Regions from separate parts of the Brevibacillus sp. FSL K6-2834 genome, predicted to be linked through region 2. Evidence: a T-box and tRNA genes for the amino acid it is inferred to sense, from the RefSeq annotation. Region 2 holds a T-box; the other holds one or more tRNA genes.
The links. The T-box of region 2 lies ahead of leuS (leucine--tRNA ligase). A T-box ahead of a tRNA ligase gene usually reads a tRNA of that ligase, here a tRNA-Leu.
Positions count from the first base shown of each region.

Region 1: it encodes a tRNA-Leu, which carries the amino acid that the T-box ahead of leuS (leucine--tRNA ligase) is inferred to sense. The anticodon was not compared.

Region 1 covers NZ_CP151945.1:2,642,146-2,645,556, reverse strand. The annotation lists gene NST96_RS13110 (HAMP domain-containing sensor histidine kinase) at 1-385, shown strand, start outside; gene NST96_RS13105 (aminoglycoside phosphotransferase family protein) at 640-1,548, opposite strand; tRNA gene NST96_RS13100 (tRNA-Leu) at 1,809-1,895, opposite strand; gene NST96_RS13095 (NAD(P)/FAD-dependent oxidoreductase) at 2,621-3,411, opposite strand, start outside.
Region 2 covers NZ_CP151945.1:2,069,334-2,072,744, forward strand. The annotation lists gene yqeK (bis(5'-nucleosyl)-tetraphosphatase (symmetrical) YqeK) at 1-333, shown strand, start outside; gene rsfS (ribosome silencing factor) at 345-701, shown strand; gene NST96_RS10205 (class I SAM-dependent methyltransferase) at 707-1,450, shown strand; T-box leader at 1,497-1,796, shown strand; gene leuS (leucine--tRNA ligase) at 1,908-3,411, shown strand, end outside.

The DNA of each region.
Region 1 (3,411 bases), 570 kb from region 2:
ACTGGCTTTCGAGGATGAGAACATCAAGGTCAATGGTGATGAAAAACTGCTGCAGCGGGCGATTGCCAACCTTCTGCAAAATAGCATGCTTCACAATCGAGAGGGCTGCCAGATTCTTTTGCAAATCATGCGTTCCCCCGACAAAAAAACGTGCCGCTTCACCGTCACGGATAACGGAAAAGGAATACCGCAAAGCGAGCTTGCCGATTTGCTGGAGCTGCCGTACTCGACCAAGAGAAAGAGCCCTGTACAGAACGGCCACGGACTCGGCCTCCCGATGGTCGCGCGGATTGCCAAAGCCCATCAGGGAAGGCTGATCCTGACGAGCGATACGGGGAAAGGGCTGCGAGCCGAGATCGAGCTTCCGGTCATGGCAGACTCTTGATTTTTTTGCCCCGTGCATGTCCTTTCACGCTAAAAAAGAACAGAGCGGCTGCTTTCACCCTGCTGCAGCCGCTCTGTTTCCGTTATTCCAGTGCGCTATATCGTGTGCTTCAGTCTTAAAACAGGTTTATAGGCATGCTTTAAGCCCATGGAAACGGCCAGTCTCAACACAAAAGCACTCAAATTGCCAAAGTCCCTCACAGTTCCTTCCTGCTCCTTCTACCACCGAAACGGCTATCGCAGCACTTATATGATCTAAACGAGCGTTTTTAACTCTTTCGCCAACAAGCTGATCGTTGCGGCTCTCTCCCCGGCATCCTGCTCATCGAATAAAAGCTGCTGAACAAATTCCCACATGTCTTCCAATTTCCGTTTCTCCTGATAAAACTGGAGGGCATCGGGGTTAAAGGAATAGTCTTTATGGCGTTTCCGATAGATGCTTAAAAATGTGTCGAAATGCGGATGATCAACCAGGAACATCAGATCGGCTTCTACGGGAGCCACTGTAAGCCCTTCCCAGTCAATCAGAATCAGCTTCTCTTCGGCCAGCATCAAATTCCAATTGTGGATATCGGTATGGCATAGAGCCAGTTTGGGATGACTGTTTTTCAACCTTGCAGACAGCCTGCGAATGCTATCGGACAGGCTCTTGATACGTTCCATCTTTGGTTCGATCATTTTCACAACATCCGTTGACAGCTTGTTCCAATCGTGATCCAATGCGTTCCTCAGCTCCTGCAAAAACGGAACCTCAAAAACTTCCCGGAGTCCTTCTGTTTGAACAGGGATTTCTCCCCCATACCAATGGAGCTCCGCAACGATTTCCGCGAGCTGACAAACCTGCTCCCTGCTTAACTCACGATTGCCAATCGTTTCTCCGTCAATATATTGAAAAAGAAGATAGATGGCATCTTTACTTTCGTATTTATAATCGCCATTTGTTGTGAATAGCGGCACAGGAATTTTCCCCTTCAAGCCGCTATTTTGCTGGAGCCAAACGGTGACAGGCATGTACGTATCAATGAGAGCTGTCCACTTGGAGGTAGATGCTCTGTTTTTTTCATAAACCTTCAGGAAATAAGCACACCGGTCATCAAGCACTTTGTAGGCCAGCGCTGACCATCCCCCCCTGCTGCGGCGAAACATTTTTGCAATCGATACCATACTGCTCTCTTAGGATTATTTTTATCTCGTCCATAGTAGCCCTCTATTCATTTGTAGTTTCCAGTGGATGGGTCCACCAAGCTGAGTCTTGTGCAATAGATCTACAGCTGATCGATAATCAATGACAAATGGTTTATTTTAAGCCTCCGGTTACGATATCTACAATTGTTATTTTATCGTATATTTCCCTTTCCCTCTCAGCAATATATTCAGACAAAAAAAACCCTTCAGAAGAATCTGAAGGGCCCTATGTTTACATATGGTGCGGTCGAGAGGACTTGAACCTCCACGGTGTTGCCACCACTAGAACCTGAATCTAGCGCGTCTGCCAATTCCGCCACGACCGCAAGCGACAAGAATTATTATATTCGCAGACGATGGAGATGTAAAGCGGACTTTGGGAAAATGGGAAAGGCACCCCGTTGCCGCTTTGCAGGGGGACTGTTCCATCCAGATCATATGGAGGACTCCGGCTCGTTAGTCTTCACCTTTGTTTGATGTGAAAGGAAATCGCAAAGCACAAGAGAACAAAAAGCAATTGCAAAGACAATGCCAGCAATATTCCTGTCAACAAACCCAATGCAACGTTACTTTCAGTGGCATGATAGCAAGCGACAAACAACCCACTTGAGCCAATGGTCGCGGGCATGCCTCTCCTTGCACGGAAAGTACCCTCGGGGAGCAGCTTTCGCAAGGGCTGTATCATGATCAGCACTCCCACTTGCTGCAAGCGCCATCCCTCTCCAATCGGTTATAAAACCGCGTCCAGTCAACAGCAAACACGTTCCATCGGCCAGGAGCACCACATATCCTTCTTTGCGGCCGTTGTTGGAGGCCGCTTTCTTGTCTCACCGAAAATTTGCGAAATGCGGGAATCGTCAGCACTTCAGACAAGCCAATGAAAGAAAGCACCAGCCAAAAAACGAATCGCCAAGACAGAAACTCGGCTAAAAGCCCGGCAAAATAAGGACCAATTAACGCAGGTAAAATATCTACCGTCAACTTTTTCTTTGGAAACTCCCCTCGTACCTGAATACCTGACGAAATCTGCCGTAATCTGCCGCAAGAAACTTCAGCCGTTTCTCCTCCAAGCCTCCATATTCAGTTCATTATTGATGGCCGCAGCGACAAATGCGCCCATAGAAGCTGCAGCAATCGCCTGATAGAGCCGCGATGCCGCATCTCCGGCGCTATAGACGCCCGGGACATTCGTTTTCCCGAACTCGTCGACAACGACCGATCCCGCTTCCGTGATGCGGCATCCGATCGTTCGCGGCAGCTCCGATCCCGCGACCAGCACCGGTTTAAAAAAGATCCCCCTGCACGGAATGGTTGTCCCGTCTTCGAGAACCACTTGACGGACGATTCCTTCGCTGGAGTCAATGGATTGAATCGGCGAGTCAAATAGGGGGACTTGATGTCGCTTTAGCTCTTCGCGCTGTGCATCCGTCAGCTCATCGGGGCCGTTCGTGCAGATGGCAAAACGATTCGTCCATCCGGAAATCAATGGAGCGAAGTGCATAAGCTCTGCCCCCTTGTTAATGATGACTAGCGGCTGGTCGCTTAATTCCCAGCCATCGCAATACGGGCAAACGAAGGCGCTTTTTCCGTAAACTTCCGCTAGTCCAGGAATGTCCAGCGGCCGATCCTTCATTCCTATGGCAAACAGCACCTTTCTGCTTTCAAAGGTCTTACCTTGCTCTGTCATAATTTGAAAATGTCCATCTGATCCCGTGATCGAAACGGCCGTATCCGCCACGAAAGACACGGACGGATAGGCGCTTATCTCCTCCTTCGCAATTCGCCGAAATTCACCTGGACTTATTCCGTCACGGGTAAGAAACCCGTGGGTCTCGCGAGTCA
Region 2 (3,411 bases):
AAGGAGCTGTGGCATTCATTTGCCGGAGCAATCGTCATCCAGACGGAGATGAATGTCTCCGACCCGGACATCATCCAGGCCGTTCGCTACCATACAACGGGCCGGGTCGGGATGACGCTGTTAGAAAAAATCGTTTGTGTGGCAGACTATATAGAACCAAACCGAATCTTTCCCGGTGTTGAAACGATTCGCAGCTTGGCGTCGCAAGATCTGGATAAAGCTTTGGCGCAAGCTCTCGGCAGTACGATTCAACATTTGATCCAGCAGAAAAAAACGGTGTATCCATTGACACTGTTGGCATATAACGATCTCGTATCCGGACTGGATACATAAGGAGGAGTTTCATGGTTAAAACAGTAGAAGCCCTGGCAAGACTGGTGGCAAAGGCGGCAGAGGACAAGAAGGCGGAAAATCTGATCATCATGGACATCAGCAAGCTGTCCGTCATTGCGGATTATTTCATGATTTGCCACGGGAACAATGAACGGCAAGTACAAGCAATCGTTTCCGAGATCCGTGATCAGGCTCACAAGAACGGTTACAAGGTACGCGGCATTGAGGGAGCAGACGAAGGACGCTGGGTGCTTGTCGACCTGGAGGATGTCGTCATCCACGTATTCCATCGCGAAGACCGCGAGTTTTACAATCTCGAGCGGCTGTGGGCCGAAGCCCCTATCGTCCAATTTGGAGAGGAAGGCTGAGGTAAATGGCGTACGGGCAAATGGCGGCTGTCTACGACAGGCTGATGACCGACTCCCCTTACGATCAGTGGCTCGATTGGGCAGAGGGTGTCTGGACCAGGAAAGGGAAGCCGCGTCAAGTCATTGACCTCGGCTGCGGGACCGGAAGCATCGCCATTCCCCTGGCAAAAAGAGGGTATCAGGTGACAGGAGTTGATCTGTCTGCTGACATGCTTGCAGTAGCGTACGACAAGATGAGGCGGGAGCAGGCCCAAGTCAAATGGGTCGAACAGGACATGCGCGAACTGGCATTGCCCAAGACAGACAGTGTCTTGTCCTTTTGCGACTCGCTCAGCTACTTGACGGAAGAAGAGGACGTGAAACGGACATTTTCTCTCGTCTTCGAGCATCTGCATCCAGGCGGGACCTTTTTGTTCGACGTGCACAGTCCATACAAAATCCTGCACGGTTTTGGAGACCAGACCTTTACTCTGGCCGAAGAGGAAGTTTCGTACATTTGGCAATGTTTCTGCGATCCGCTGCGGCTCGAGGTAGCGCATGAACTGACCTTTTTTCTGCGGCAGGAAAACGGCTTGTACGAACGTATCGAGGAAGTGCATGAGCAGAGGGCGTATCAGCCATATGAGCTTGCTCGCTGGCTGATGGAGACCGGCTTTGTCGATGTGGAAATAACGGCCGATTTTAGCGGCCAGCCACCGCAAGAGACGAGTGAGCGTTTGTTTTTCTCGGCTTGCCGTCCGCGAGATTGACAGCATTGGCATTGATTGTCTATAATCGAAAGTACAACCACAAACAAGGAATGCGTTGATGAGGAGTAGTACGAAAGTGAAACGGCAAAAGAGAGTTGACGGCAGGTGAAAGTCAACCCGTCCCTTTCCGAACTCGCCTCGAAGCACTCTGCCTGAAGACCGTCCAGTAGGAGCGGTTGCGTAAGGGGGAGCGTCTATCCACGATACGGATTTTTCAAGCGGGTGAGCTTATGATTGCAAGCATCAGGACTTCTGCTTTCTGTGAAGCAAAGCGATGATCGGTGTGCCGTCTGTTCACCAATGTGGGTGGTACCGCGGGAGCGTATATAATCCTCTCGTCCCTTTTCGTTTCGCGATTGGGGGCGGGAGGTTTTTATTTTTTATTGAAGTGGCCCTCTTCTTCTTAATGGGCGAAGCATTTGTTTGTTTTCATGAATCTACGATAGGAGTGCAAATCATGGCTTACAATCATCAGGAAATCGAAAAGAAATGGCAGACGTATTGGGAAGAGAATAAAACCTTTAAAACGCTGGATGATCCGAGCAAGAAGAAGTTTTATGCTCTCGACATGTTCCCGTATCCATCCGGAGCAGGCCTTCACGTAGGACACCCGGAAGGCTATACCGCGACGGATATTTTGTCCCGGATGAAACGGATGCAAGGCTACAATGTCCTGCACCCGATGGGATGGGATGCGTTCGGGCTGCCTGCTGAGCAATATGCGCTGGACACGGGCAACGACCCGGCAGAGTTTACGGAGCGCAACATCAATACGTTCCGCCGTCAAATTAAATCTCTTGGTTTTTCTTACGATTGGGACCGTGAAATCAATACAACCGATCCTGCTTATTACAAATGGACACAGTGGATTTTTACCAAGCTGTATGAGCATGGCCTGGCGTATATCGACGAAGTTGCCGTGAACTGGTGCCCAGCATTGGGAACAGTTCTGGCCAACGAAGAGGTAATTGACGGGAAAAGTGAGCGCGGAGGACATCCGGTAGAACGCCGTCCGATGAAACAGTGGGTACTGAAAATCACCAAGTATGCTGATCGTCTGCTGGAAGATTTGGAGGAGCTTGATTGGCCGGAAAGCATCAAAGAAATGCAGCGCAACTGGATTGGCCGCTCTGAAGGCGCTGAGGTTGTCTTTTCCGTTGACGGCCACGACGAGACCTTCACTGTCTTCACGACCCGCCCGGACACTTTGTACGGCGCTACCTTCGCAGTGCTTGCTCCGGAGCACAAGCTGGTGGAGAAAATTACAACACCGGAACAAAAGCAGGCAGTTGAAGACTACCTGGAGCAAGCCAAACGGAAAAGCGATTTGGAGCGTACAGACCTGGCCAAGGAAAAAACGGGCGTGTTTACAGGTGCGTACGCAATCAATCCGGTAAATGGAGAAAAACTGCCGATCTGGATTGCCGACTACGTCCTGATCAGTTACGGTACCGGTTCTGTAATGGCTGTTCCCGCTCACGATGAGCGCGACTATGAATTTGCGCAAGCATACAATCTGCCGATCAAGGAAGTAATCCGCGGCGGAGATGTATCCAAGCAAGCGTATACGGGCGATGGGGAGCACATCAACTCCGGCTTCCTGGATGGATTGAACAAGGAACAGGCAATCAGTAAAATGATTGAATGGCTGGAGGAGAACAACAAAGGAAAACGAAAAGTAACCTTCCGCCTGCGCGATTGGCTGTTTAGCCGCCAGCGTTATTGGGGAGAGCCGATTCCGATCATCCACCTGGAGGACGGAACGATGAAGGTAGTGCCGGAAGCAGAGCTGCCGGTCGTCCTGCCGAAGACGAAGGAAATCAAGCCTTCCGGAACAGGCGAGTCGCCGCTGGCCAACATCAGCGAGTGGGTGAACATCGTCGATCCGGAAACGGGGATGAAAGCCCGTCGGGAAACCAATACGATGCCACAGTGGGCAGGAAGCTGCTGGTACTTCCTGC